Regions from separate parts of the Stenotrophomonas sp. 169 genome, predicted to be linked through region 2. Evidence: riboswitches for the same ligand, from Rfam matches in the RefSeq annotation. Region 2 holds a riboswitch; the other holds the start of a gene.

Region 1 (14,786 bases), 680 kb from region 2:
CGACGCCCGGCAACTGTGACAGACGCTGCGCCACGCGCGTATCGACCAGGTCGTGCACCTGCGGCAGGGCCATGCCCTGCGAGGTCACCGCCAGGGTAAGGATCGGGGTGTCGGCCGGATTGACCTTGCGGTAGACCGGCGGCACCGGCAGGTCGTCGGGCAGGAAACTGCCGGCGGTGTTGATCGCCGCCTGCACGTCCTGTTCGGCCACGCCCAGTGACACCTCCAGCCCGAACTGCAGCGTCACCACCGACGCGCCACCGGAACTGGTGGAGGACATCTGCTTCAGTCCCGGGATCTGGCCCAGCTGCTTCTCCAGGGGGGCAGTGACCATCCGCGTGGTCAGCTCGGGGCTGGCACCGGGATACAGCGTGGTGACCTGGATGATCGGGTAATCGACCTGCGGCAGCGCCGCCACCGGCAGCAGCCGATACGACAGCACGCCGGCCAGCAGCAGCGCCACCATCAACAGGGTGGTGGCGACCGGGCGCAGGATGAAAGGCCGCGACAGATTCATGCGCCGTCCTGCGCAGCGTCCTCGCTGATGATGCGCACGGCGCCGCCGTCTTCCAGTCCGTCGATGCCTTCCACCACCACCTTTTCGCCGGCCTTGAGCCCGCTGCGCACCGAGACGCGGCTGCCATCGGCCGGTCCCAGCACCACATCACGGCGTTGCGCCTTGTCATCCTGGTCGATCACATGCACGTAGTTGCCTTTGCTGCCGAACTGCACGGCGGCATCGGGAATCACCACGGCATCGTGCGCACCGAGCTGCAGGCGGATGTTCACGAACTGGTTGGGGAACAGCGCGTCATCGGCGTTGTCGAACTGCGCGCGCAGCTTCAAGGTGCCGGTGGCCGTGTCGATCACGTTGTCCACGCTGGACAGCACACCGTCGCCCAGCGCGGCGCGCTCTTCGCGGTCCCAGGCCTGCACCGCCAACGCCGGCGTGGCGCGCACGGCATCCAGCAGCGCCGGAAGTTCCGGTTCGGGCACGGTGAACAGCACGCTGATCGGCGCGGTCTGCGCCAGCGTGACCAGGCCATCGGCATCGCTGCTGCGGATCAGGTTGCCTACGTCCACCCGTCGCAGGCCGAGCCGACCGCTCACCGGTGCGGTGATACGGGTGTACTGCAACTGCAGGCGGGCTTCGTCCACCGTGGCCTGGTCGCTCAAGCGTCGCCCCTGCAGCTGCCGGACCTTGCTCTGCTGGTCACTGAGTTCCTGCCCGGACACATAGTTCTTTGCCTGCAGCTCGCGGAACCGCTGCAGCTGGCGCTCTGCATTTTCCAGTTCGGCCAGGTTCTGCTGCTGGGTGCCCTGTGCCTGGGCGAGACGCACCTCGTACGGGCGCGGATCGATCTGCGCGATCAGCTCGCCTGCACGGACGTGCTGGCCTTCGTCGACATGCAGCTTCAGCAGTTCACCATCGACGCGGCTGCGCACCACCACGCTGTGCAACGGGGTCACGGTACCGATGGCTTTCAGCCGCAACTGCAGCGGTTCGGCACTGGCGCGCGCCACGCGCACCGGAGTCGGCTTGCGGCCGCCTTCATCGGTTGCCGGAGCAGCGTGCGGCCACGCCCACCATGCGATCAGCGCAACAAGCGCGACGAGGGAAGCTGCCAGCAGCAGCATGCGGTTACGGCGGAGGCGCGACGGTTCGGCAACGGACATGGGGCATCCTGCACCCTGCGCTGGCGCAGGGTAGTACTGCGCCAGGGACACGACTGCATGGCCTGGCAACTGGGGGGAAGGGTTGTCTGGCGGGGCCGCAGAGGCAGCGTGGCTGGATGCCGCCGCACGCAGCGACGGGGCCGTCATGGTAGCTAATCGCACGGCATATTTCCGCATGACCAAGGTCATGGGGGCGGTATTCCGGCGCGTGACGGCCGCTGGCCCTCACCGGTAAGCACGCGCTGGTATCACCGGTAGTGACGGCCGCTGGCCGTCAACAGTCCAAACGCGTCAGTGCACTTCGTCGTGGTACACGAACTTCGGCATTTCCCAGCGGTAGTGGATCGCCAGCAGGCGTAACGCGAACCCCCCGCCCAGGCAGCACAGGATGGCGATGTTGTCGGCCACGTTCCAGCGCAACAGCAGCAGATACGCAGCACCGGTGAGCAACGAGATGATCGCGTAGAGCTCTTTCTGGAAGATCAGCGGCACCTCGTTGCACAGGATGTCGCGCAGCACGCCGCCGAACGCACCGGTCAGCATCCCGGCGATCAGCACGATCGGTGTGGCGTGTCCGGTCTCGCGGGCGATCGCGCAGCCGATCAGGGTGAAGGCGATCAGCCCCAGACCATCCAGCACCAGGAACGTGCGGCGGAAGTGGTGCATCCAGCGCGCCACCCAGGTGGCGATCAACGCAGCGCAGACGGTGAATCCGAGGTACTCCGGGTGCTTCACCCAGGCCAAGGGGTAATGGCCGAGGATGATGTCGCGCAGTGAGCCCCCGCCCAACGCGGTGACACAGGCGATCATGACCACGCCGAAAAGATCCATGCGGCGGCGTCCTGCGGACAGGGCGCCGGTCATGGCTTCGGCGGAAATAGCGATCAGGTAGATGATGGACAACAGCATGGGCAGGCTCCGGACGCGGTGGGACGCCGCTGACGGTAGAACCGACGTGAGTCGGCTGACGGACGGCCACGCAAGGCTCGCACCGATGCGCGCGCATCGACGAATCAAGGTGACCGGTGCCGCTCCCGCTGTCCTTTTGCCTGAGAGTTCAGCGGATGAAACCGCGTGCCCCTTCGGCGGATCCTTGCGGACCTCTCTCCAGCTCGGCGAATCGGATACATGGTTGGTGGGATGCCATCCCACCGGCCTGAGCGATCATGGGAGCCTGCGCCTTCGGCGGGTGCCAGCGTGGCACCACTCTCCTGCATCCGGCGCGTAGTGTAGCTGCTGGCCGCCGTTGGGCGATAATCGCCGCATGCCCTGCCTGACTGCCCCGTGGTTTCTGTACCTGCTTGAATGCCGGGATGGCAGCTATTACGCGGGGATCAGCACCGACGTACAGGCACGCTTCGCCGCCCACCAGGCCGGCAAGGGGGCGCGTTACACCCGCGCGCGCCCACCCCTGCAGATCCTGGCCGTACGCCAGTATCCAGACCGCGCGGAAGCCTCGCGCGCCGAGTGGCAACTGAAGCAGCTGCCGCGCGCGAAGAAGCTCGCATGGCTCAGCGGCGCCATCGGCCCGTGACGCACGACCGGTAGAGCCGCCTGGTAGAGCCGACTTCAGTCGGCTGCTCTTAGCGCACCACCGCGCAAGCCGATCGGTAGAGCCGACTTCAGTCGGCTGTTCTTACCGCACCACCGCGCAAGCCGACTGAAGTCGGCTCTACCGGTAGGCACCATCCGTAGACCCGATCCGTAAGCCCCACCCGTAGGCCCATCCGTGGCCCCAACCCGTGGGCCCATCCGCAGACCCCACCCATGAACCCCACGCGTCAGCGCAGCGGTCGCGCCGCTACACCGAAGGTGGCGGATCCTTCGGCGGCTTCACGTCACCGAAGATGATCCGTGCGCTGCGCTGGTAGCTCCAGTACGCCACGGCCCAGTTCAACAACACCACCATGCGGTTGCGGAAGCCGATCAGGAAGAACACGTGGGCGGCCAGCCAGAACCACCACGCCAGCACGCCGGACAGCTGCAGCTTGCCCAGGTGCACGATCGCGGCCATGCGGCCGATGGTGGCCAGGTTGCCGTAGTCGGCGTACGTGAACGCGCCCGGCCCCGGCTTGCCGTGCAGGCGCGCACGAACGGTGTCCGCTACGTGTTTGCCCATCTGCTTTGCCGCCGGTGCGACGCCTGGCACCGGTCGACCATCGGCCTGGGTCAGCGCGGCCAGGTCGCCGGCCACGAACACTTCCGGGTGGCCGGGCAGGGTCAGGTCAGGCTGCACCTGCACGCGGCCAGCGCGGTCGAGCGGCACGTCCAGCGTGGCGCCCAACGGCGATGCGGCGACGCCTGCCGCCCACACCACCGTGCGTGCAGGAACGAACTGATCGCCCAGCTGGAAGCCGAGGCTGTCGATCGACGTCACCGGGGTGCCGGTCAGTACTTCCACGCCCAGTTTTTCCAGCTGCCGACGTGCCTTCAGCGAGAGCACGTCCGGGAACGTGGACAGCACGCGCGGTCCGGCTTCCACCAGGCGCACCTTGGCCGACGCCGGGTCGATGTGGCGGAACTCGTTGCGCAGGGTATGCCGGGCAATTTCGGCCAGCGTGCCGGCCAGTTCCACGCCGGTCGGGCCACCGCCGACTACGGCGAAGCTGAGCCACGCCGCCTTCTTTTCCGGATCCGGCTCGGCCTCGGCACGCTCGAAGGCCAACAGCAGCTTGCGTCGCAAGGCAATCGCGTCATCCAGCGTCTTCAGGCCGGGCGCATCCTTGGCCCATTCGTCATGGCCGAAATAGGCATGGGTGGCGCCGCTGGCCAGCAGCAGGGAGTCGTACGTCATCGAGGTGCCATCGGCCAGATGCACGCTGCGCGTCACCTTGTCGATGCGGCTGACTTCGCCCAGGCGGACTTCCACGTTGCGCTGTTGGCCGAGGATATGCCGCAGCGGTGCGGCGATATCCGGTGCGGAAAGACCTGCCGTCGCGACCTGGTACAGCAAGGGCTGGAACAGATGATGGTTGCGGCGGTCGATCAGGGTGATGCGGATGCGCTCGCTGGCCAAGGCGCGGGTCGCCCAGAGGCCGGCGAAACCGCCGCCGACGATGACCAGGTGGGGGGTGCGCTCGCGGGACATCGCGTGGCTCCAGTAGGGGGGCGTGGGGATGATCGCATGTCACGGCGGGGTACGCCGCGCTGGAACATACTGTCCTCTGCCCATCGTCAGCCTGGAGTCGGTATGTCCGAGTCTGAAAAGCGCATTGCCCTGTTGATCGACGCCGACAACGCGCCTGCCGCGAAGATCGAGGAAGTCCTGGCCGAGGTCGCCCGCCACGGCGTGGCGAACGTGCGCCGTGCCTACGGCAACTGGAAGAGCCCGAACCTGAAAAGCTGGGAAGCGGTGCTGCACGAGTACGCGATCCGCCCCATCCAGCAGTTCGCCTACAGCCGCGGCAAGAACGCGTCCGACATGGCGATGGTGATCGATGCGATGGACCTGCTGTACGCCGGCAACCTGGATGGCTTCGCGATCGTCTCCAGCGATGCCGACTTCACCCCGCTGGTGATGCGCCTGCTGACCGATGGGGTGAAGGTGTACGGCTTCGGTGAAAAGAAGACGCCGGAGCCCTTCGTCAACGCGTGTTCCAAGTTCACCTATGTCGAAGCGCTGGGCCAGGCGCATGTCAGCGCGCCGGAGATCGAAACGGGTGCAGTGTCCGCAGGTGAAACGAGCAGCGAGGCGCGCCCGCGCAAGACCGGCGCGGAGATGCGCAGCGATACCAAACTGGTGAACCTGCTGCGCCGTGCGGTGGCGTCGGCGGAGGGTGAGGACGGCTGGTCGCACCTGGGGCCGGTCGGTAGCCAGATCGGCAACCAAGCGTCGTTCGATCCACGGAATTATGGCTACGGCAAGCTCAGTGACCTGCTGGCGGCGATCGGCCTGTTCGACATGAAGAAGGAAGGCAAATCGTCCTTCGTACGCGCGCTGGCGAAAAAGCCGGCTGCAAAACCTGCCGCAGGACAAGCGCCGAAACCCGTCGCCAAACAGGCGAGGAAGCAGGCAGCAAAAAGCGGCAAGCCAGATGTCGCGTGATCGGCGTATCGTAGCGGTCCCGCGCCTGCCGGGCGCCCGTTTGCCCGCAAGAGAACCAACATGCTGAAGATCTGGGGCCGTCGCAATTCGAGCAATGTGCGCAAGGTGCTGTGGTGTGCCGAAGAGATCGGCCTGACCTACGAGTCCATCGAAGTGGGCGGCAGTTTCGGCGGTACGCAGGCAGCGGAGTATCAGGCGATGAATCCCAACGGACTGGTGCCGGTCATTGAAGACCACGGCCTGCCGCTATGGGAATCCAATGCGATCGTGCGCTATCTGTCGGCGCGTTATGCGTTGGGCAGCTTGTACGACGAATCGCCGATCGTGCGGGCGCAGAGCGAGAAATGGATGGACTGGAGCACTTCCCGCATGGCGCCGCTGTACAGCGAGCTGATCTGGGGGGTGATGCGCACCGCGCCGGCAGACCGCGACGAAGCGCGCATCAACGCGGCACTGGTGAAGGCGGGCGATCTGCTGGCGATGGCCGATGCGGAGCTTGCCAAGCAGCCCTGGCTGTCCGGCGACCACTTCGCGATGGGTGACATTCCGCTCGGGTCGCTGGTGTATGCGTGGTTTGAGATGCCGATCCAGCGCCCCGACCTGCCGCACCTTGCGGAGTGGTACGCGCGGTTGCGCGAGCGCCCTGCCTACCAGCGCGGTGTGATGACTGGCATGAGCTGAGACGGCCGCGCGCTCGTGCGCCTCGGTGCGTCGGGGGGAGGCTGCGCCGGGGGGGAGGCTGCGCCGGGGGGCGGTCCCGGTAGAGCCGACTTCAGTCGGCTGCGGTGGGATCTCGCGGAATGCAGCCGACTGAAGTCGGCTCTACCGGTCCGCTCTACCAATCGGCGATACCTGCGGGCGATACCCGTCCGCCCCGTTCCCTGACGCGCTCAGTACAGGTCCATCGGATCCACATCCAGCGACCAGCGCACTTTGCGTGCTTCCGGCAGGCCGTGCAGCAACGGGGCGACGTGGTCCAGTACGGCGTGCAGCAGTGGCCGCTGCGCGCTGGACAGCAGCAATTGCGTGCGTTGGTATCCCGCACGCCGGGGCATGGGCGCGGGCATCGGGCCGAATGCTTCCAGGTGCGGTTGCTCGCCCAGCAGGCCGCGTGCAGCCAGCAGGAACGCGTTGGCCTGCTCGACCTGCTGGGCTTCGGCCCGTAGCAGGGCGAGATGGGCAAACGGGGGAAAGCCCGCCGCGTGGCGCTGGGTCAGTTCGGCCGCCGCGAACGGGTGGTAGCCGCCGTTCACCAGGGTTTCCAGCAGCGGATGGCCCGGATGGTGGGTCTGCAGCCAGACTTCACCGGGATCGCGCGCGCGGCCGGCGCGACCTGCTACCTGGATCAACTGCTGGGCGAGCTTCTCGGTGGCGCGGAAGTCCGACGAAAACAGGCCTTCATCGATGCCGACCACCACCACCAGGGTCAGCTTGGGCAGGTCGTGGCCCTTGGCCAGGATCTGCGTGCCGACCAGGATGCCGGGCTGGTCGCCCAGCGTGGCCAGTTGCTGCTCCAGCGCGTCGCGGCGCGAGGTGGTGCTGCGATCAATTCGCAGCACCGGCACGTCCGGGAACGCCTGCAGCAAATGCTCTTCCAGTCGTTCGGTACCGATGCCCTGTGGCTGGAGGGCCAGGCTGGCGCAGGCGGGGCAGGCCAGCGGCGCCGCTTGGCGGGCACCGCAGTGATGGCATTGCAGGCGGCGGCCGGCACCGTGCACGGTCATGGGCGCATCGCAGCGCTGGCAGGGTGCGGTCCACCCGCAGTCGTGGCACAGCAGCACCGGCGCGTAGCCACGGCGGTTCTTGAACACCAGCACCTGCTGGCCGTTGCGCAGGTGTTCGGCGATGCCCTCCAGCACCTGCGGCGACAGGCCATCGCGCAGCGGGCGCTTGCGCACATCCAGGATGCGCACGCGCGGCGGCCGCGCCTCGCCGGCGCGCTGCTTCAGCCGAAGATGCGTGAAGCGGCCGGCGTGTGCATTGTGCAGGGATTCCAGAGCCGGGGTCGCGCTGCCCAGCACGACCGGTACGGCCAGCGCCTTGCCGCGGACCAGGGCGAAATCACGCGCGTGGTAACGGATGCCGTCCTGCTGCTTGTAGCTGTTGTCATGTTCTTCGTCGACGATCAGCAACCCCGCCTCGGGCAACGGCATGAAGATCGCCGAGCGCGTGCCGACGATCACCCGTGCTTCGCCGCGCGCTGCGGCCGCCCAGACGCGCGCGCGCTCGTTGTCGTTCAACCCCGAGTGATATGCGTGCACCGCGATGCCGAGGCGACCGCGGAAGCGCGCGAGGGTCTGTGGGGTGAGGCCGATCTCCGGCACCAGCACCAGCGCCTGCCGACCCTGTGCCAGACACTGGATGATGGCCTGCAGGTAGACCTCGGTCTTGCCGCTGCCGGTCACCCCGTCCAACAGGAAAGGCACGAATCCCGTTGAGGTGGTGATGGCCTCAACGGCCGCCGCTTGATCCGGATTCAGCGTCGGGCCGCCCAGCGGGCTGGCCTGCATCGGCGCCACGCTCAGCGCGACACGTTCGGCCAGGCCGCGCTTGCCCAGACTGCGTGCGGCGGGGCGCCAGTCCTCCATCCGCGCAGCGATCACGTCCTCGTCAACGACCGCGTCGGCCAGCAGTTCGGCCAGCTGCCGCGGCCGGCTGCCTGCGCGCAGACCATCACGCTGATCGCGCCCGGCCTGCGTGAGCTGCCAGCCCCAGTGATGGGTGTCCGGCATCGGTTCGCCGTGGCGCAGCGGCCCGGGCAGGGCCATCGACAGCACCTCGCCCAACGGGGCATGGGTGTATCGGGCAAGCCATTGCAGGCTCTGCCACAGCTCGCCCTGCAGCACCGGCTGCGGGTCCAGCCATGCGATGGCCTGACGCAGGGAGGCGCCTTCCTCGGCCGTACCGTGTCCGGCCACGACCCCCACCAGTTCGCGGGGTCCGAACGGCACCTTGATGCGGCAACCCACGACGTCGCCCGCGGCCGCGCCATCGGGCGGCAGATAGTCGAACAACTGCGGCAGCGGGACGGGGAGGGCAACGCGCAGGGTGGGTGACAGAGCGACCATGCACTCAGTGTAGCGGCCCGTTCAGCCGACTCGCGACCCGGGTTCAGCGATCTCACACTTCAGTGAAGACAGCCTAAACACGAGCTAAATATAAGACTCCATTGGATATTCAGGGTTATCCACATCTTCTGTGGATAAGTCTGTGTGTTAGCGGCGGTGTAACGCGCCAAGTCCCGATGCCGACAGCCGCATTGTTCTCTTGGTCAAAAAATAGCCACACAATATTTGTCTTTAAAATCAACGTGATGAATGTGAAATGCCGTGGAAACATGAGCCGGGCTGCGTTTGGGCATCAGCGAACATGACGGTCCATGACGCTGTGCACAACCTGCAGCACGATCCCCGCAAACGCGCAAGCCCTCGGCGGCACCAGTGACGACCCGTTATCATTCCGCGTGAATTCCTGGAGTACCCGATGACGGCTGCGTCCGCCCCTGTTTCCCCCACTGCGGCCGGTGCACTGTCGGCATTCCTTCGAGGCGTCGAGCGCCGGGCGCTGGTCGTCGCTGAGCTGCAGACCGGCGACCCCGCGCGGGCTGAGCAAGCCCTCGTGGCGGTCATGCGGGCCTTCGCCGCCGTGGCCAGCGACCTGCCCATGGCACAGTGGCCGCCGCGCTTCTGGGCGCTGCTGGCGGCCCGCCAGGCCCTGCGTGACACGCCCACCGGCCGCTGGGACGGCGGGGTGGCACATCTGGGTGAACTCGACCCGCTGGTCCGCTTGGCACTCCTGCTGCGCATCGGCGCAGGCCTGGATGAAGATACCGCCGCACGGCTGTTGGACACCGACGTGGATGGTTATCAGGAAGCGCTTGCCGCGGCCTGTCCCCGCGACGCGGGTGGGCAGCCCGACGCCCACGGCTGGCGGGTCCTGGCCGAAGAGGTGCAGCAGCTTATCCGGGAGTTGCCAGCGCAGCGCCTGAAAGAGCTGCAGCAACCGGTGGCGGCGGGCAAGAAGGAGGCATCGTCGAAGAGCTGGCGCGCGCCGGCCAACGAGCAGCGCAGCACGCCGGTGCCGCCGCGTCGTCGGCCCTCGCAGCAGCGCCGCTGGCGTGGCCCGGCGATCCTGCTGGCCACTGTACTGGTGCTGCTGGTGGCCGGACTCGGCTGGCGCGCGTGGCAGGGCCGTACCCCGGACGCCCCCGCGATCGTGCCGGAGGGTGCCGTGGGCGACGCCGGGCCGGTGAAGGTGGAGGCGCTGGACACGGATGCGCCCAAGGTGGCTCCTGCCGGCACCGACCCGATGGCCACCGAAGATGCCGCGATGCTGGCCGACCCCGATTTCCCGCTGCTTGCCGACGCGGACCTGCATGCCTGGTCAGCCGCGGGTGGCCCGCTGCCGGTGGACGAGTCGCAGGCAAAACCGACCCGTCCGGAGCCGGTGGCTGCTGGGCTTGAAACGGCCGCGGCCGATGAATAAGTCGGTCGGGAGGCTGCTGCTGGTTGGGATGATGATGTCGACCGCAGCGCAGGCCGCGCCGGACCGCAATGTGCTGCCGCTTTCGTCATCGAGTGGCCCCGCCGGCGTCCCGGTCACGCCCGCGCCCGCGCTCCCGGCCTGGGATCAGCTCAGCCCCGAGCAGAAGCGTCAGCGTCGCAGCGACTATGCCGCGTGGCGATCAATGAGCGAATCGGAACGGCAACGCGTACGGCAGGCGGCCGGCCAGTTCTCGGCGTTGCCGCCGGCGCGCCAGCAGGCTCTGCGGGACAGCTTCACTGCACAGGACCAGGCCTTCCGCGATGGGTGGCGGCTTGGCCCCTTGCTCGGTGAGCACTTCGGTCGGCTGCAGGGCATGTTCGGGTATGTGCCGGAAGACCAGCGCGACGCGACGCTGGCCATGCTGCGGCAGCTGACTCCTGCCCAGGTGTCGCAGTTGACGCTGGTGGCACAGCGCACGCCGCCGCAACAGCGCGACGCCGTGCGCAGCGAATTCCTGGCGGTCGCACCCGCACAGCGCGACGCCTGGCTGACCCGCCAGGTAGGCCGGTAAGCAGTGCCTTCATCGCGCGGCCGCTGCGCTACCGGTGGGTCGGCGTAAGCGGTCTGTCCGTTTTCTGGTAGAGCCGGCTTCAGCCGGCTGGCTCCAGCTCGCTGAAGAACAGGTAAGATGGCGCCCCGCAACCCGGTGCCTGTGCCCTTCGCGCGCAGCCGCAGTTGGCGACCTCCGCCGCATCCATGTCCATCGCATCCCCCGCCCCGCGCTTCAGCCAGGAAGTGCGCGCCACCGGCATCCTCGCGCTGCCGCTTGTCCTCGGCCACGTGTCTACCGGATTGATCTCGTTCGTCGACAACGTGATCGCCGGCCACCATGGCACCCATACGCTCGCTGCGGTCACCATCGGCACGGCCCTGCTGTGGCTGCCGATGCTGATCCCGATCGGAACCCTGATCTCGCTCACCGCGTCGGTTTCCCAGCTGCACGGGGCCGGCCGCGAGCGTGAGATCGGCCCGCTGTTCCGCCAGGCCCTGTGGCTGGCGCTCGGGCTGGGACTGATCATGTTCACGTTCCTCAGCGTGGTGCCGCCGCTGCTGCCGGCATTCGGCATCGCGCCGGAGATCGTGCCAGGGGCCACCGCGTTCCTGCACGCGGTGCGCTGGGGTGGCCCGGCCCTGACGCTGTACTTCTGCATGCGCTATCTCAGCGAGGGCATGCACTGGACGCTGCCGACCATGCTGATCGGCTTCGGCGGGCTGCTGGTGCTGGCCCCGATGGGCTATGTGCTGGCCAACGGCAAGCTGGGCTTCCCGGAGCTGGGCGCGGAAGGGCTGGGCATCGCCTCGGCGGTGATGATGTGGCTGCAGGCGCTCTGCTTCGGCACCTACCTGTGGAAGACCAAGCGCTTCGAGCACCTGCAGCTTTTCAGCCATTTCGAGGGCCCACGCTGGCGCGCCATCTGGGAGCTGCTGCGTACCGGCCTGCCGATCGGTATCACCGTGCTGATGGAGGGTGGACTGTTCATCGTCACCGCGCTGCTGATCGGACGACTCGGCGCCAACGAAGCGGCAGCGCACCAGATCGCCATCAACGTGGCCCAGCTGTGCTTCATGATTCCGATGGGCGTGGCCGAAGCCACCACCGTACGTGTCGGCCATTCGGTCGGGCGCGGTGACGGCCACGGCGTGCGCCGCGCGGCCTGGGCGGGCTACGCGATCATCCTGGGCACGCAGACCGTGTCCGCGTTGGCCCTGTTGCTTGGCCATGACGCCATCGTCGGTGTGTACACCAATGACCTTGCCGTCGCCGGGCTGGCGTCGACGTTGCTGCTGTACGCCGCGGCCTTCCAGTTCCCGGATGGCATCCAGGTGATGTCCGCCGGTGCGCTGCGTGGCTTGAAAGACACGCGCGTGCCGATGTTCATTGCCATGTTCGCGTACTGGGGCCTGGGCATGCCGCTCGGCGCCGGGCTTGGGTTGTGGCTGGGCATGGGCCCGCAGGGCATGTGGATCGGCCTGATTGTCGGGCTGACGGCGGCGGCCATCCTGATGGGGTGGCGCCTGCACCGCAGTGGCGCCCGGGTGGGGCAGTCGCTGCCGGCCTGAACGCTCGCTGCGCCCACATTCCTCACGCAGACCCCCTTACTTGTGTCCGATGCTGCGGACAACCACACCCGTTATGCTGATCCCGCAAATTCCTCGGCAAGATGCCAACCGGAGCACCCCATGAACCAAACCGTGCCACCGCTGCCCCCGGCGCGTCGCAATCCTATCGCCGCGTTCTTCGTCGGGCTGTGGGACGTGATGAACTTCACCCGCCGGCTGATCCTCAACGTGCTGTTCTTCGGCCTGTTGTTCTTCATTCTGGTCGCGCTGGTCGTGGCCGCCGGCATGGGTGCAGGCGCCAGCAAGTCGCTGCAGGACCGCACCACGCTGGTCATCGCGCCGGAAGGCCGCCTGGTGGAGCAGTTCAGTACCGACCCGGTCAGCCGTGCCTTCGCCAAGGCGATGGGCGATACCAATGCCGAGGAAATCCAGCTGCGCGACCTGATCCGCGCGATCGACGCGGCACGCGACGACAAGAAGATCGAGCGTGTCGTGCTGGAGCTGGACAAGCTGCAGCCGTCCGGCTTCGCGTCGCTGCGTGAAGTGGCCGCCTCGCTGCAGCAGCTGCGCGCGTCGGGCAAGCAGATCGTGGCCTACAGCGAGAGCATGGGCCAGTCGCAGTACCTGCTGGCCGCGCAGGCCGACGAGGTGTACCTCGATCCGATGGGCGCGGTGCTGCTGGAAGGCCTGGGTCGCTACCGCCAGTACTTCCGCACCGGCCTGCAGGACAAGCTGGGCGTGGATGTGCACCTGTTCAAGGTTGGCGAGTACAAGTCCGCCGCCGAGCCCTACGTGCTCGACGCCGCATCCCCGCAGGCCAAGGAAGCCGACCTGTACTGGATGAACGATGTGTGGCAGCGCTACCTCGGCGATATCGCCAAGGCCCGTCGCCTGGATCCGGCGCAGCTGGCCGCTGGCATCGATACGTTGCCGGAAGGCGTCGCCGCCGCCGGTGGTGATCTCGCCAAGTTCGCGCTCCAGCAGAAGCTGGTCACCGCGCTGAAGACGCGCGAAGAGTTCGAAGACCTGATGATCGAGCGCGGCGTTGCCGACGGCGATGCAGACGGCGGCTTCCGCAACGTCAACCTGGGCGCCTATCTGGGCCAGCTGGACGCACGCCGCAGCCCGGTGGATTCGCGTCCGCAGGTAGCGGTGGTGGTCGCGGCCGGTGAGATCAGCGGCGGCGATCTGCCGGCCGGTCGCATCGGTGGCGAATCGACCTCCGCGCTGCTGCGCGAAGCGCGCGACGACGACAACGTAAAGGCCGTGGTGCTGCGGGTGGATTCGCCGGGTGGCGAAGTGTTCGCGTCCGAGCAGATCCGTCGCGAAGTCGTCGCACTGCAGGCTGCCGGCAAGCCGGTGGTGGTGTCGATGGGCGACCTGGCGGCATCGGGCGGTTACTGGATCAGCATGAACGCTGACCGCATCTATGCCGATGCATCGACCATCACCGGCTCGATCGGCATCTTCGGCATGGTGCCGAACGTGGCCCGCGCGCTGGACAAGATCGGCGTGCACACCGATGGCGTGGGTACGACCCGCTTCGCCGGCGCGTTCGACATGACCAAGCCGCTGGATCCGGCCGTAGGCCAGGTGATCCAGTCGGTGATCAACAAGGGATATGCCGACTTCACCGGTCGTGTGGCCGATGCGCGCAAGAAGCCGGTGGAAGCCGTGGACGAAGTGGCACGTGGCCGCGTCTGGTCTGGCGCGCAGGCCAAGGAACGCGGTCTGGTCGACGCGTTTGGTGGCTTGAAGGATGCAGTGGCCGATGCGGCGGGCCGGGCCAAGCTCGGCGCCGACGACAAGTACCGCGTGCGTTACATCGAAAAGGCGGCCACGCCGTTTGCGCAGTTCGTCAGCAGCTTCGCCGGCACCCATGCCGGTGGCTGGATGCTGGCCGAATCCGGCGTGGGCCGGATGGTGCTGGCGCGCACGATGCCGGAAGTGAATACCCAGCTGCGCTTCGTCGAAGACGCCGCGCGCGAGCAGGGCAAGGGCACCCCGGTGAAGGCGCTGGCGTACTGCTTCTGCGGCTTCTGAGACACCCGGCGGGGGTAGAGCCGACTTCAGTCGGCTTCCCTCATCACCTGCGGTACACCAGCCGACCAGGTAGAGCCGACTTCAGTCGGCTTTCCTCATCGCCCGCGACACACCAGCCGACTGAAGTCGGCTCTACCGTCGGCTCATTGTTCGGCGCGCTCTTCCTGGGCGCGCCGTTCTTTTTCTGCGTCATCCACTGTCTGCTGCACGCCGCGCGCCTTCTCCAACGGGGCCTGCACGCTGCGTGTGAGTGCTTTCGGTTCCGGCGGTTTGTCCTGCGCTGGTACCGGCGGCCGTTGGCAGGCGGCGAGCATCAACATCGCCATGGCAGCGGCGGTGATCTTCAAGACAGGCATGCACGGATCTCCCGGACGGTGAAGTGCGGAGTGTGCCACGCAGAGGGCCGACTGCCGTG
Region 2 (14,786 bases):
GTGCAGCAGCTTGCGCGCGAAGGGGCCGTCCACGCTGCGACGCAGTTCGTAGACATGCGAGCGCAGCAGGTCACCGTCAGGCGGCTCGTCGCCCCACAGGGCGAACTCCAGCTGCTGGCGCGTCACCGCTGCGGGGCTTGCGCGCATCAGCACCTCCAGCAACTTGCGGCAGGCGGGGTAGAGGTGCAGCGTCTGGCCCGCGCGCTGGGCTTCCAGCGTTGCCAGGTCAAGCACCAGATCGCCCACCTGCAGCCGTTTGCGCGGATTACGGCCCTGCGCGCGCACTCGCAGTGCATCCAGGCGGACCTCCAGCTCGGGCAGTGCGAAGGGTTTGGTCAGGTAGTCGTCCGCGCCCGCCCGGAACCCGGCGATCTTGTCAGGCAGGTCGTCGCGTGCGGTGAGCATGATGACCGGCACTTCAGAGGCGTGGTCCGACCGCAGGCGGCGCAGCACTTCAGGCCCTTCCATGCGCGGCAGCATCCAGTCCAGGATCACCACGTCATAGGTCTGCGTGGTCGCCAGGTGCAGCCCGGTGATGCCGTCCGGCGCGACGTCCAGCACGTGCCCACGCGATTCGAAGTAGTCGAACAGGTTGGCGACCAGTTGCCGGTTGTCCTCGATCACCAGAAGCCGCATGCGCTTTCCCACCCTGTGTGTGGCTGCATGGTACCGCTGCCCGTGTCGGATTCACGTCCCCCCGCCCTCGCCGCCAGCACGGATGCCACTTGCGGCAACCCGCCGCGCCCACTAGCCTTCGGCGGTCGTTCACCACCCAAGGATCGCCCGTGAAACACCGTCATCTCCTGCTGGCCTCGGCGATCGCCGCCGCCACGTTGTCGCTGGCCGCCTGCAAGAAGGACCCTTCGCCGGAAGCCGACACTGCGGCGACCACGGCACCGGCCGGCGAAACCGCTGACCAGTTCGTGGCCCGGATCAATGCGGAGTACAAGGCCGCGTACCCGGAGATGACCTCGGCACAGTGGCTGTCTTCCACCTACATCAACAGCGATTCCGAGCGTGTGGCGGCCAAGGCCAACGAACGCTCGCTGACCCAGCTCAACAGCTGGATCGAACAGGCCGCGAAGTTCGAGGGGCAGGAGATGTCCGACGACAGCAAGCGCGCCCTGCACCTGCTCAAGCTGATGTCGTCGATGCCGGCCCCGCGCGACCCGGCCAAGCTGGCCCAGCTGACCCAGATCGCCACACGCATGGAAGGCAGCTACGGTGCAGGCAAGTACTGCACCGATGCCAACGATCCCACTTCCTGCCGCCAACTGGGCGACCTGGAGCAGGTGCTGTCCAGCAGCCGTGACTACGACCAGCAGTTGGATGCCTGGCAGGGCTGGCACGGCACCACCAAAGACATGCGCGGTGATTACCAGCAGTTCGTGAGCCTGGTCAACGAAGGCGCCAAGGGCCTGGGTTTCGCTGATGCCGGACAGATGTGGCGCAGCGGGTACGACATGCCGCCGGAGCAGATCGGTCCGGAAACCGACCGGTTGTGGGAACAGGTCAAGCCGATGTACGAGCAGTTGCACTGCTACGCGCGCGGCAAGCTGGACGCCACCTACGGCAAGGACAAGGCCGAAGTGGGCAATGGCCTGATCGCTGCCCATCTGACCGGCAACATGTGGCAGCAGGACTGGTCCAACCTGTGGGACCAGCTGCAGCCGTACCCGGGTGCGGGCAGCCTGGACATCACAGCTGCGCTGGAAAAGCAGTATCAGGGCAACCTGAGCGGCGCACTGGCCAAGGCGGGCAGCAACGCCAACGTGGAAGGCCTGTACAAGGCGCAGCGTGAGGCCGAACTGCGCACTGCGCGGCAGATGACCGAACGCGCCCAGGATTTCTACGTGTCACTGGGCATGCCGTCGTTGCCGAAGTCCTATTGGGACAAGACCCAGTTCATCAAACCGCAGGACCGCGACGTGGTGTGCCATGCCAGCGCGTGGGACATGAACATGGAAGGCGATGTGCGCACCAAGATGTGCATCAAGCCCAACGAAGAGAACTTCACCACGATCTACCACGAGCTGGGCCACATCTATTACGACCTGGCCTACAACCCGCTGCCGCCGCTGTTCCAGGGCGGTGCGAACGACGGCTTCCATGAAGCAATCGGCGACACCATCGTGCTTGCGATGACGCCCAAGTACCTCAATTCGATCGGTCTGGTGGACAAGCCGGAAGAAAGCCGCGAAGCGGTGATCAACAACCAGATGCGGATGGCCCTGTCCGGCGTGGCCTTCCTGCCCTTCGGCCTGATGATCGACCGCTGGCGCTGGGGCGTGTTCGACGGCTCGATCACGCCGGACAATTACAACAAGGCCTGGTGGGACCTGAAGGCGCGTTACCAGGGCGTGGCACCGGCCACCACGCGCGGCGAGGAGTTCTTCGATCCGGGCGCGAAGTACCACGTGCCGGGCAATACGCCCTATACGCGCTACTTCCTGGCCCGCATCCTGCAGTTCCAGTTCTACAAGGGCCTGTGCGATGCCTCCGGCTACAAGGGCCCGCTGCATGAGTGCAGCTTCTACGGCAACAAGGAAGCGGGGCAGAAGTTCTGGGCCATGCTGAGCAAGGGTGCCAGCCAGCCGTGGCAGGCCACCCTGAAGGAACTCACCGGTGGTGAAAAGCTGGATGCCGGCCCGATGATCGAGTACTTCAGCCCGGTCAACGCGTGGCTGAAGGAGCAGAACCAGGGCCAGGTGTGCGGTTGGCAGGCCAGTGCCGCGGCGCCTGCTGCACCGGCAGCGCCGGCAGCGCCCGCACAGCGCTGACCGCGCCCCGTGATCCGGTAGCGCCGCGCCCTGCTCGGCGCTACCTTCGGACTTCATGCGACGCCGGGCATCGCCCGGCGCCGTCACGGCTGATCAGTTGGCCTTGCCTGCCGTCATCTTCGCGGCAAGCGCATCCTTGAACTCATCGAAACTGACCCCTTGCGCATTGGCCTCCGCCTGCGCGGCGTCACGCAGCGCATCGGAATACACCAGGCGCACCGGCGTGCCATTGCGCTCGTGCAGTTCACCCGCCTGCATGATCAGGGACAGCACCTGGGCAGCACTCTCGCTCTGGCCGGCAATGCGACCGTCCATGCCCAGCACCCATTCGCCATCGCGGCGGACAATGCCGGCCAGCAGCGTCCGCTGCTGATCGCGCAGTTCGGCGTGCGGCTCGACGGGCGAGGCGTTGGCAGCGTCCCGGTTGGCGGTCTGGGTTTCGCGGCGCCGGCGGATATCGCGGCGCAGTTTGGAAGTGGTCGACATCAGGGGCTTACAGTCATCCGGGTGCGCAAGGATACCCCAGCGGCGTCCCGCGCCGGCTTCACCGCCACGGCCCGCGCACGGCGCAGCGGCTCTGCCGGCTGGCGCTCAGCGTGCATGGGCGTGCGGGTTGCGCCGAGCGCAGGCGTTTTCCCAGTACCACACCGACGCCCCAAGCACGAAGAAACCAGCGTAGCCAAAGGCGAGATGCACCGGGTTGCTGCTCAGCAGGGGCGACAGCACACCGGCAACGAAGGTATTGATCATCATCTGGATGAACATCTGCATCGAGGAGGCGAGCCCGCGCTGATGCGGGTACAGATCCAGCACGCCCAGCGCCAGGATCGGGAAGATCATCGCCAGTCCGGTGCCCCCCATGAATATCGGAACGACTGCCCAAGGCAAAGCGATTTCTGGCACCGACAGCACGTAGCCGATGTTGAGCACCGCCGACAATCCACACAGGCCGAAGCCGATGCCGATCTGCCGCTGCGGAAGCACACGCCCGGCCATCTGCCCGGACAGGAACGCCCCCAGCGTCATCCCGCCGATGGTCGGCACGAACAGCCAGGCAAAACCGCCCTCCCCCAGTTTCAGGTGCTGCATGACGAACACCGGGGCCGAGGAGATGTACAGGAACACGCTGGAAAAATTCAGCGCGCTGGCCAGCGCAAGGCGCAACAGGCGTGGGTTGGAGCCCATCCGCAGGTAGTCGCGCAGCAATCCGCGCGGCGACAGCGACGTACGCGCTTCGACCGGATGCGTCTCGGGCAGGAACCGCGCCGTGGCCACCAGCAACAGCAACGAAAACACCACCAGGAACCAGAAGATCAGCGGCCAACCGGCGCCACTGAGCAGGATCCAGCCGCCGATGATCGGTGCGATGGCTGGGGCGATGCCGAAGATCATCGAGACCTGGCTCATCAGCCGCTGGGCATCATGGCCGTGGTACAGATCGCGGATCACCGCACGGCCGACGATCATGCCAACGCCCGCTGACAGACCCTGCAGCGCGCGGAACACCAGCAGCGTGGTCAGATCGGTTGACAGCGCGCAGCCTACCGAGGCGCCGACAAAGATCACCAACCCCCCCAGGATCACCCGCTTGCGACCCAGCGCATCCGAAAGCGGCCCGTGGGCCAAACTCATCAGCCCGTAGAACAGCAGGTACACGCTGATGGTCTGCTGCACCGCGACCTCGTCCACGCGCAGGCGCTGCGCCAGTTGCGGAAAGGCGGGAAAGATCGTGTCGATCGAGAACGGACCAAACATCGCCAGACCTGCGAGCAGCAGAGCCAGACGGCGGGTCGAGGGCGAGGCGGCAGTCATGGAGGTGTCCGGAGGAGCCGCGCAGGCCATGCGCGGCAGGCGCCAGCCCGTGTCCGGAAAAGACAGGAAGGCGGCGCCGGATGAATACGAATGGTGCGTCATGATAGGCCGTAGCGGTCCCCTTTGCCATTCGGTCCGATCCGAAAACGTCTGGTCCCTGACTCCATTCAGCCGCACATCCATCAGGGCCGACCGCTATAATCAACGGGCAACAAGGTGGGAGAAGCAGGACACCGCTGCCGAAGGCGCAAACGCCCGTAATCGCTCAGGCCCGTGACCACCCGCATCAAAACTCTGGAGAGACCGGTTCGATCCGGCGCCGAAGGGGCACGAAGCCGCGCACACGCGCGCTTCCAAACTCTCAGGCAAAAGGACAGAGGGGCGCCCCGCAGGCTGCCGAATGGCGGCCTGCCCACGTGCGTGCCCTTTCCCGACGGATCCTTCGCCATGCCCCAGAACACCCCTTCGCTGCGCGAGCTCGAACATCACAACGCGTTCGTCGAACGCCATATCGGCCCCAACGATGCCGAAATCGCGCAGATGCTCGGCGTGGTCGGCCACGCCTCGCTGGATGCGCTGACCGACGCCATCGTGCCCGCGCGCATCAAGTCGCCGGCACCGCTGGCGTTGCCCGAATCGGTGACTGAAGTCGAGGCGCTGGCGAAGATCCGTGCAATCGCCGACCAGAACACGGTGCTGCGCAGCTTCATCGGCCAGGGCTATTACGGTACCCACACGCCGAACGTCATCCTGCGCAACATCCTGGAAAACCCCGCGTGGTACACGGCCTACACGCCGTACCAGGCCGAGATCTCGCAGGGCCGCATGGAAGCGTTGATCAACTTCCAGACGCTGTGCGCGGACCTGACCGGCATGGAAATCGCCAATGCCTCGTTGCTGGACGAAGCCACGGCGGCCGCCGAAGCAATGACCCTGGCCAAGCGTTCGGCGAAGTCGAAGTCGGACACCTTCTTCGTGCACGACGCGGTGCATCCGCAGACGCTGGAACTGCTGCGCACCCGCGCCGAGCCGCTGGGCATCGTACTGCGCGTGGGCACCCCGGCCGAAGCACTGGAAGCGGAAGCGTTCGGCCTGCTGCTGCAGTACCCGGACACCTTCGGCCAGGTCGGCGACTATAAGGCGCTGGTCGATGCCGTGCATGCACGCGGCGGCCTGGTGGCCGTGGCGACCGACCTGCTCGCACTGACCTTGCTGGTGGCACCGGGCGAATGGGGCGCGGACATCGTGGTCGGCAACAGCCAGCGTTTCGGCGTGCCGTTCGGTTTCGGTGGCCCGCATGCCGCCTTCATGGCCTGCCGTGATGCCTACAAGCGCTCGATGCCCGGCCGCCTGATCGGCGTATCGATCGACGCGCAGGGCAACCCGGCGTACCGCTTGACCCTGCAGACCCGCGAGCAGCACATCCGCCGCGAGAAGGCCACCTCCAACATCTGTACCGCGCAGGTACTGCTGGCGGTGATGGCGTCGATGTACGCGGTGTACCACGGCCCGGAAGGCCTGACCCGCATTGCCCGCCGCACCCATCGCCTGGCGGCGATCCTGGCGGCTGCCCTGCGCAGCAACGCGGTGGCCGTTGGCGAAACGTTCTTCGACACGCTGCATGTCACCGGCATAGACGCCGACGCCGTGCATGCCAAGGCGCGCGCTGCCGGCTATAACCTGCGCGCGATCGACAGCAGTTCGGTGGGCATCAGCCTGGATGAAACCGCCACCCGCGAAGACATCGTCGCGCTGGCCCAGGTATTCGGTGCACACGCGGATGTGGAAGCACTCGATGCGAGCACGGCCGATGCCATTCCGGCCGGCCTGGTGCGCAGCAGCGCGTTCCTGACCCACCCGGTCTTCAATACCCACCACAGCGAACACGAACTGCTGCGTTACCTGCGCTCGTTGGCCGACAAGGATCTGGCGATGGATCGCACGATGATCCCGCTGGGTTCGTGCACGATGAAGCTCAATGCCACCGCCGAAATGATTCCGGTCACCTGGCCGGAGTTCGGCAACATCCATCCGCTGGTTCCGGCGGAACAGGCCATTGGCTACAAGGCACTCATCGAGGGCCTTGAAGCGATGCTGGTGGAATGCACCGGTTACGACGCTGTGAGCCTGCAGCCCAACTCCGGCGCGCAGGGCGAATATGCCGGCCTGTTGGCCATCCGTGCTTACCACCGCTCGCGCGGCGACGATCACCGCGATATCTGCCTCATTCCCGACTCCGCTCACGGCACCAACCCGGCCTCGGCGCAGATGTGCGGGATGAAGGTCGTGGTCACCAAGACAGACGCCAACGGCAATGTCGACGTCGATGACATCCGCCGCAACGCAGAAAAGTACAGCGACCGACTCGCCGCGCTGATGGTCACCTATCCGTCCACGCACGGCGTGTTCGAGGAAGAGATCGTCGACATCTGCGAGATCATCCACCAGCACGGTGGCCAGGTGTACACCGATGGCGCCAACATGAATGCCTTGGTCGGTGTGGCCAAGCCCGGCAAGTGGGGCTCGGACGTTTCCCACTTGAACCTGCACAAGACCTTCTGCATCCCGCACGGCGGCGGTGGTCCCGGCGTGGGACCGTGTGCCGTCAAATCGCACCTGGCCCCGTTCCTGCCGCGCGCGCTTGGCGGCGAGGGTGATGTCGGGATGGTCTCGGCCGCCACGTTCGGCAGCGCCTCGATCCTGCCGATCAGCTGGATGTACATCACGCTAATGGGGACCGAAGGGCTGCGCAAGGCCACGCAGGTCGCGCTGCTCAATGCCAATTACATTGCAAAGCGGCTGGCCCCGCACTTCAAGACCCTGTATACCGGCCGCAATGGGCTGGTCGCGCACGAGTGCATCCTGGATATCCGTCCGCTGGAAAAGACCAGCGGCATCGGCGCAGAGGACATCGCCAAGCGGCTGATCGACTTTGGCTTCCACGCCCCCACCCTCAGCTTCCCGGTGGCCGGCACGTTGATGGTCGAGCCGACCGAGAGCGAATCCCAGCATGAGCTGGACCGCTTCATCGACGCGATGATCCAGATCCGCGAAGAGATCGCCGCGATCGAAGATGGCCGTCTGGAGCGCGAAGACAATCCCTTGAAGAACGCACCGCACACCGCCGCCGCCGTGACGGCCAGCGAATGGACGCATGCGTATCCGCGCGAGCTGGCGGCGTTCCCCTTGGCCAGCCTGCGGCAGTCCAAGTACTGGCCGCCCGTGGCCCGCGTGGATAACGTGTATGGCGACAAGAACGTGATGTGTGCCTGCATCCCGGTCGATGCGTACAAGGACGACGAAGTCGACGCCTGATGGCGTCAGCACGACCTGACCGTTTCACTGCATCACGGCCCGCGCAAGCGGGCCTTTTTTTTTGCGCCCAGGTGACAGACCCGGATCGCCGCGCTGCCTGCCGTGTCGCACCTGGCAGGGCCAATAACGACTAGTCCGTGACTCCCTACAGCGCTCTGCGCGACATCACGTTCGCGGTTGGAGCCGCGTCGCATTCAACAACCACACACCGCTCATCGAAAACGGAACTGTGTTGCAGACGTAAGAAACCCGGTTTTTTATGTTGTGCACGTCACATTCCAGCACTCCTGTCGCGATGGTGTCGACGCACGATGACTCCACGTTCTGACGCCGGCCAGCCAGAACGGATCCCGGATCGCGAACGGGATCGACACCGCCGCCCATCCTGGTCGGCGGAACCCGTCAAACGGAGAATCATCATGAACCATCTGAAGACCCTCGTCGCCGCCGCTGCCCTCGCCTTCACCTTCGCCATCCCCGCTGCAAATGCGCAGCCTGCGCAGGAACGCGGCGTGTCGGATTGCGCCGTGAAGCTGGCCTCGTGCCTTGCTGAGGGTGGCGGTGCAGTGAACTGCGCCATCGAGTTCGTGAAGTGCCTGACCTCAGACAGTGCCTCGACTTCAATCGCCGATCGCCGCGAGGACTGAAGCCCAAGGGCACGGGCGCGAATGCTCCCGTGCTCTCTTCAGCAACGCGGTCCCCATCCGACCAACTTCAAACAGGATCTGACATGTCCGTCATAAAGAGCGCTGCTCTGGCTGTCGCCATGACCTTTGCCGTATCGCTACCTGCACTGGCCCAGCCTGCTGAGCCAAGCGCTGGTTCAATCGATTGCGCCAAGGCCTTCTTCCAATGCTATTACCTAGATGGACGCGACTTCATCAGCTGCTCGCTCGAACTGCGCAAATGCCTCGCCAGCGGCAGCCGTGTCGCACTCCCGGTTTCACTGGCCCCCTGAGTCCCTTGGGCCGCTGCGACGAAGAGGAAAATCCATGAACATCCGAGTTCTCGCCAGCAGTCTGTTGCTGGTCAGCGCCATTGCCGTTGCCACCGCTCACGCATAGGTCGTCCCAACCGGAAATCCGGTGACCTGCGGCGCCGAGTTCGTAAAATGCGTCGCAAAGACCGGCAACTGGCTGATCTGCGGGGTTGCCTACAAGCGGTGTATCGACACGCGCGATACAACGGTTGTGGCGACCCAACCGCAGGCGGATTGAGCGCCCGCACAGGCGCGGCCGGTGCATCGATCGCGCCGACGCGGATTGCAGAATGGGTGCTGCGTCGAGATCAGCGAAGTCCGGCCCGGATGCGTCGGGCAAGCGCACTGCAGCTGGCAATGAAGGCAGTCAGCACCACCATGGACAGGAATTGCAGGCGCGTCTGTTCGCCATACAACAGCAAAGCGAAGATCAGTGCCAGGATCGCCAACGCCAGCCCCGTCAACCACGGGAAAGCCGCCATGCGGAACGGCAATGACAGCCCCGCCCGATCCGCACGTCGACGCAGCACCAGCTGCGACGCCAGCGAAATCGTCCACACCAGCAGGCAGGTCGATCCGACGATGTTCAACAGCACCGGCAGCACTCTGGTCGGGAACAGCAGCTCCATGACCGTAGCGGCGAAGCCGAACAGGACGCTGGCAAGCACAGCGAGTATCGGCACTTGGCGGCGGTCTGCACGCCCCAGCGCGGCGGGCGCTTCACGGCGCTGCGCCAGCGAGAAGATCATCCGCGATGCCCCGTACAGATTGGCATTGAGCGCTGACAGCAGGGCGATCACCGCAACCAGGGTGATGGCGGTACCGGCGCCCGGAATATTGGCCGCTTCCAACACGGCGGCAAACGGCGACTTCAACGCCTCGCTGGTCCACGGCACCACCGCGATGATGACGCTCAGCGAGCCGATGTAGAACACCAGGATCCGCCACGCCACCGTACGGATGGCGCGCGCGATGCTGCGCTCGGGGTCTTCGGTCTCGGCTGCAGCCACCGCTACGATCTCGGTCCCGCCGAAGGCGAAGATCACCACGAGCAATGCCGCACCCACACCCGCCAGACCGGTAGGCGCGAACCCTCCATTGGCGGTGAAGTTGGACAGGCCCGGCGAGATCGCGTTCGGCAGCCAGCCCAGCAGCAGGGCCGCACCGATGGCGATGAAGCCGAGGATCGCGGCCACCTTGAGGATCGCGAACCAGAACTCGAACTCGCCGAAGTTCTTCACGCCCAGCAGGTTGATCGCGGTGAAGAACACCATGAAGGCAAGGGCTGCCATCGGAACGGAGAGACCGGGCCATACCGTCGCCAGCAGACCGGCCGCGCCTACCGCTTCGGCCGCGATCACGATCACCAGCTGGACCCACCACAGCCAGCCCACCGTGGCGCCCGCGGTCGCACCCAGCGCATCGGCGGCGTACACCGAAAACGCGCCGCTGGTCGGCTTGTTCGCCGCCATCTCGCCCAGCGCGTTCATCACGATGATCACCAGTGCGCCGGCAACCAGATACGACAACAGCACGGCCGGGCCTGCCAGCTGCACGCCGACCCCGGAGCCGAGGAACAGGCCCGCGCCGATGGCGCTGCCCAGTCCCATCATGATCAGCTGGCGGGGCTTGAGCGCATGGCCAAGGCGCGTGGTGGTCGAGGCTGTGGAAGCGGGGGTCGGGTTGTCAGGCATCGAAGGGCACGTGTGCGGCAACAAGGCCGTCACATTACCCTGTCCAGCGCGCGGACGGGATAGGCCGGATGGCCTGCCTGCTCAGCCGCCGGCCAGTTCGGCGATCCGGGCCCGATAGGCACGCGGCGAGACACCCGTTTCGGCCTTGAACTTGCGGGTGAAGGCGCTTTGGTCACTGAAGCCACAGGCTTGGCCGATACTGGCGATGCTGTCATTTCCATGCAGCAGGTGCATGGCCATCTGGATCCGCAGCCGGGTCAGCACCTGCTGCGGCGTCATCTGGAAGACTTTGCGGAAGCTGCGCTCCAGCTTGGACAACGAGAACCCGGTGATGTCCAGAAGCGTCTGCATGCGCACGTTTTCAGCGTAGTGCGCGTTGAGATGGGCCAGTGCCAGGCGCAGGTGCTCGTACTGCGCTCCCAAGCTGTGCTTCTGCCCCAGATCGCGGGAAATGCCGATCAGGCCCTGGATGCGCCCGTCCACCACCAGGGGCCGCTTGCAGGTCAGGCACCAACCCGGCTCGCGGTTGGCGAACAGATGCAGTTCCATGAGGTTTTCGATCACCGCCCCGCCCAGCACCCGGGTGTCCTGGTCGGCGTAGTCTGCGCTCAGGCCTGTCGGGTAGATTTCCGCCGCGGTGCGGCCGATGACCTCCTTGCGCGACTTTAATCCGAGGCGCCGCAGCATGGTCTGGTTGATGTGCGTATAACGCCCGTCGCAGTCCTTCATGAAGAAGAGCACATCGGGAATGGCGTCAAAGAGGGCTTCGATTTCGGCGGGTTCAACACGCATGCGCACAGCATAACCGAGCGCCATTTTCCCTGCGCGTTCACCCGCACGGGACCGTGGATTAACACCCGTCGGGCCATGGTCGAAGGGAAAAAGCCCCGCCCACCCTCCAGGAGACCTCCCATGGCCGCCAGCAAGCCATCCGGCAAGCGCGCATCCGCCTCGACCGCCCCATCCGAAGACGCCCCCCGCGAAGAGCGCGGTACCGGTGATGAGCTGCACCAGCTGGCAGGCGGTTCGCATCCGGTGCTCACCAGCAACCAGGGCATCCCGATCGCGGACAACCAGAACTCGCTGCGCCAAGGCCCACGGGGCCCGACCTTGCTGGAAGATTTCCTGCTGCGCGAGAAGATCACCCACTTCGATCATGAGCGCATCCCGGAGCGCATCGTCCATGCGCGCGGTAGCGCCGCCCACGGGTACTTCGAACTGACCCGTTCCTTGGGCAAGTTCACCCGCGCCAAGATCCTGACCGAAGTCGGCGTGAAGACGCCGGTGTTCACGCGCTTCTCCACGGTGGCCGGCGGCGCCGGGTCGGTCGATACGCCGCGTGACGTGCGCGGATTCGCGGTCAAGTTCTACACCACCGAAGGCAACTGGGACCTGGTGGGCAACAACATCCCGGTGTTCTTCATCCAGGATGCGCTGAAGTTCCCCGACCTGATCCACGCGGTGAAGATGGAGCCGGACCGTGCCTTTCCGCAGGCGGCCAGCGCCCACGACACGTTCTGGGACTTCGTTTCGCTGATGCCCGAATCCATGCACATGATCATGTGGGCGATGAGCGACCGCACCATTCCGCGTTCGCTGCGGATGATCGAAGGGTTCGGCATCCACAGCTTCCGCCTGCTCGACGAGGCCGGCAACTCCACGTTCGTGAAGTTCCACTGGCGCCCCAAACTCGGCCTGCAGTCGACGGTATGGGACGAAGCGCTGAAGCTGCAGGGCGCTGACAATGACTTCCAGCGCCGCGATCTGTTCGAAGCGATCCAGCGTGGCGACTTCCCCGAATGGGAACTGGCCGTTCAGCTGTTCACTGAAGAAGAGGCCGATGCGTTCCCGTTCGACCATCTGGATTCCACCAAGATCATTCCCGAGTCGCTGGTGCCGTTGCAGGTGATCGGGCGCATGGTGCTGGATCGCTGGCCGGACAACTTCTTCGCCGAAACCGAGCAGGTGGCTTACTGCCCGGCGAACGTGCCGCCTGGCATCGATTTCAGCAACGACCCGCTGCTGCAGGGCCGTCTGTTCTCGTATCTGGATACCCAGCTGATTCGCCTGGGCGGGCCGAACTTCCACCAGATCCCAGTCAATGCGCCGAAATGCCCCTTCGCCAACCACCAGCGCGATGGCCACATGCAGATGCAGATTCCCAAGGGCCGCGTCGCCTACGATCCGAGCTCGCTGGAAGGCGACAGCCCGCGGCAGACCCCGGCTGGCTTCCGCAGCCATGCAACGCCCGATGACGGGCGCAAGGGCCGGACCCGCGCGGACAGCTTTGCCGACCACTACAGCCAGGCCCGCATGTTCTTCCGCAGTCTGGAAAAACCGGAGCAGGCACATCTCGCCTCCGCGCTGGTCTTCGAGCTGTCCAAGGTGGAGACCGGCTACATCCGCGAGCGCGTCGTCAGCCACGTGCTGAACATCGATGAGTCGCTGGCCAAGCGCGTTGCCGATGGGCTGGGCATGGACGACCTGCCCGACGCCGCCCCCACCGCCATTCCGGCGCAGGACATGCCGAAGGCACCGGAAGTGCGCACCATCGGTCGCGGCAAGGAGAGCCTGCAGGGCCGCTGCATCGGCATCCTGTTCGATCAGGGATCCGATGCGGGCACCATTGCCGCGCTCCGGAAGGCGGCACAGAAGGCCGGCGCCGACGTGAAACTGGTAGCGCCGAAAGTCGGCGGCGGGGTGCTCAGCGATGGCAAGCGCCAAGCGGCCGATGGACAGCTCGCCGGTACGCCATCGGTCGTGTTCGATGCGGTAGCGGTCGTGCTGACGGCCGATGCGGGCCGGGCGTTGTCGAAGGAATCGGCTGCCATCGATTTCGTCAGCAATGCCTGGGCCCACCTGAAAGCAATTGCGAGCGACGAAGGTGGCACCGCGCTGTTGAAGGCGGCCCGCGTGGGTACTGATCCGGGCATCGTCAATGCAGCAGACGCGGAGGCGTTCGTCGCCGCTGCATCCACCCGCCAGTGGGCGCGCGAGCCCAAGCTGCGGCTGCTGGCCTGACCCCCTCAGAGCAGCACGATCCAGGCCCCGCCGTTCACCGGATGACGGCGTGACCCGATTGCTGATTCGAGACCTGTGTTGACTCGACGGCGGTGGCAGCGATGCCACCGCCGTTTCAGTGTCCGGCAGACAAGCGCATCGGTGTACTCAGGGATGCCTCATGGTTTTCACGGCGGCTGCGCATGCATAACGGGCATGGTGGGGGTATTCGATGAAGGAAAACATCCATGATGCCCAAGCGCCTCCGCCTCACCTGCCTGCTCGCCGCCTGCATGGGCCTGACCGCCGCGCCGTTCGCCATGGCCCAGGCGCCCGCCGCCGCCGCCCCCACCCAAGCGCCGGCCAGCGAGCCGGTGAACATCGAGCCACGCTCGCCGCTGCATGCGCAGGTGCTGCTGGACCGCGCCAACTTCTCGCCCGGTCAGATCGATGGCGAGGTCGGATCCAACCAGCGTCGCGCAGTGTCGGGTTTCCAGGCCGCCCATGGGCTGAAGGTCACCGGTGAGCTGGACGATGAAACGTGGACGGCCCTGCAGGCCGACAGCACCAACATGCTCACGCGCTACACGCTGACCGCAGAAGATGTGGCCGGGCCGTTCCAGCCCACCCCGAAGGGCCCTGCCGCACAGGCGAAATTGAAGGCCCTGGGCTTCGGCACGGTGGAAGAGGCACTGGGTGAGCGCTTCCACGCATCGCCGGCGCTGCTGAAAGCGCTCAACCCCGGCATCAACCTCGGCCAAGCGGGCGCCACGATCCAGGTACCGAATATCGGCAGCGGCGCGCTGCCCAAGGCAGCGAAGATACTGATCGACAAATCGGACTCCACCCTGCAGTTGCTTGACGACCAAGGGAAGGTACTGGCGCAGGTTCCGGTGTCTTCCGGCAGCCAGCACGATCCGCTGCCGATCGGTGAATGGAAGATTCTTGGCGTAGCGCGTGACCCCACCTTCCACTACAACCCGAAGCTGTTCTGGGACGCAAAAAAGGGCGATACCAAGCAGACGCTGCCGCCGGGCCCGAACAATCCGGTGGGCGTGGTCTGGATTGACATCTCCAAGCCGCATTACGGGCTGCACGGTACCCCCGAGCCGGGCCACGTCGGCAAAACGGAATCGCACGGCTGCGTACGCATGACGAACTGGGATGCGATGCGCGTTGCCGATGCCGTGGGACCGTCGTTGACTG

Evidence for each region. A riboswitch is a leader RNA that binds a small molecule or an ion and turns the genes downstream of it on or off. The one in region 2 is predicted to bind glycine.
Region 1: another riboswitch for glycine. It lies ahead of ICJ04_RS15945 (trimeric intracellular cation channel family protein); the one in region 2 lies ahead of gcvP (aminomethyl-transferring glycine dehydrogenase).

Annotation. Positions count from the first base shown of each region.
Region 1 is NZ_CP061204.1:3,613,764-3,628,549, reverse strand. Features, by position in the region: gene ICJ04_RS15955 (multidrug efflux RND transporter permease subunit) at 1-517, opposite strand, end outside; gene ICJ04_RS15950 (MdtA/MuxA family multidrug efflux RND transporter periplasmic adaptor subunit) at 514-1,677, opposite strand; gene ICJ04_RS15945 (trimeric intracellular cation channel family protein) at 1,969-2,586, opposite strand; glycine riboswitch at 2,705-2,798, opposite strand; glycine riboswitch at 2,811-2,901, opposite strand; gene ICJ04_RS15940 (GIY-YIG nuclease family protein) at 2,942-3,211, shown strand; gene ICJ04_RS15935 (NAD(P)/FAD-dependent oxidoreductase) at 3,479-4,765, opposite strand; gene ICJ04_RS15930 (NYN domain-containing protein) at 4,868-5,722, shown strand; gene ICJ04_RS15925 (glutathione S-transferase) at 5,783-6,403, shown strand; gene ICJ04_RS15920 (primosomal protein N') at 6,613-8,790, opposite strand; gene ICJ04_RS15915 (hypothetical protein) at 9,206-10,207, shown strand; gene ICJ04_RS15910 (DUF3106 domain-containing protein) at 10,200-10,778, shown strand; gene ICJ04_RS15905 (MATE family efflux transporter) at 10,964-12,328, shown strand; gene sppA (signal peptide peptidase SppA) at 12,449-14,371, shown strand; gene ICJ04_RS15895 (hypothetical protein) at 14,515-14,727, opposite strand.
Region 2 is NZ_CP061204.1:2,938,041-2,952,826, forward strand. Features, by position in the region: gene ICJ04_RS12850 (response regulator transcription factor) at 1-636, opposite strand, end outside; gene ICJ04_RS12855 (M2 family metallopeptidase) at 786-2,780, shown strand; gene ICJ04_RS12860 (hypothetical protein) at 2,874-3,266, opposite strand; gene ICJ04_RS12865 (multidrug effflux MFS transporter) at 3,372-4,592, opposite strand; glycine riboswitch at 4,877-4,979, shown strand; gene gcvP (aminomethyl-transferring glycine dehydrogenase) at 5,040-7,907, shown strand; gene ICJ04_RS12875 (hypothetical protein) at 8,327-8,554, shown strand; gene ICJ04_RS12880 (hypothetical protein) at 8,638-8,865, shown strand; gene ICJ04_RS12885 (amino acid permease) at 9,195-10,580, opposite strand; gene ICJ04_RS12890 (AraC family transcriptional regulator) at 10,662-11,372, opposite strand; gene ICJ04_RS12895 (catalase) at 11,493-13,601, shown strand; gene ICJ04_RS12900 (L,D-transpeptidase) at 13,832-14,786, shown strand, end outside.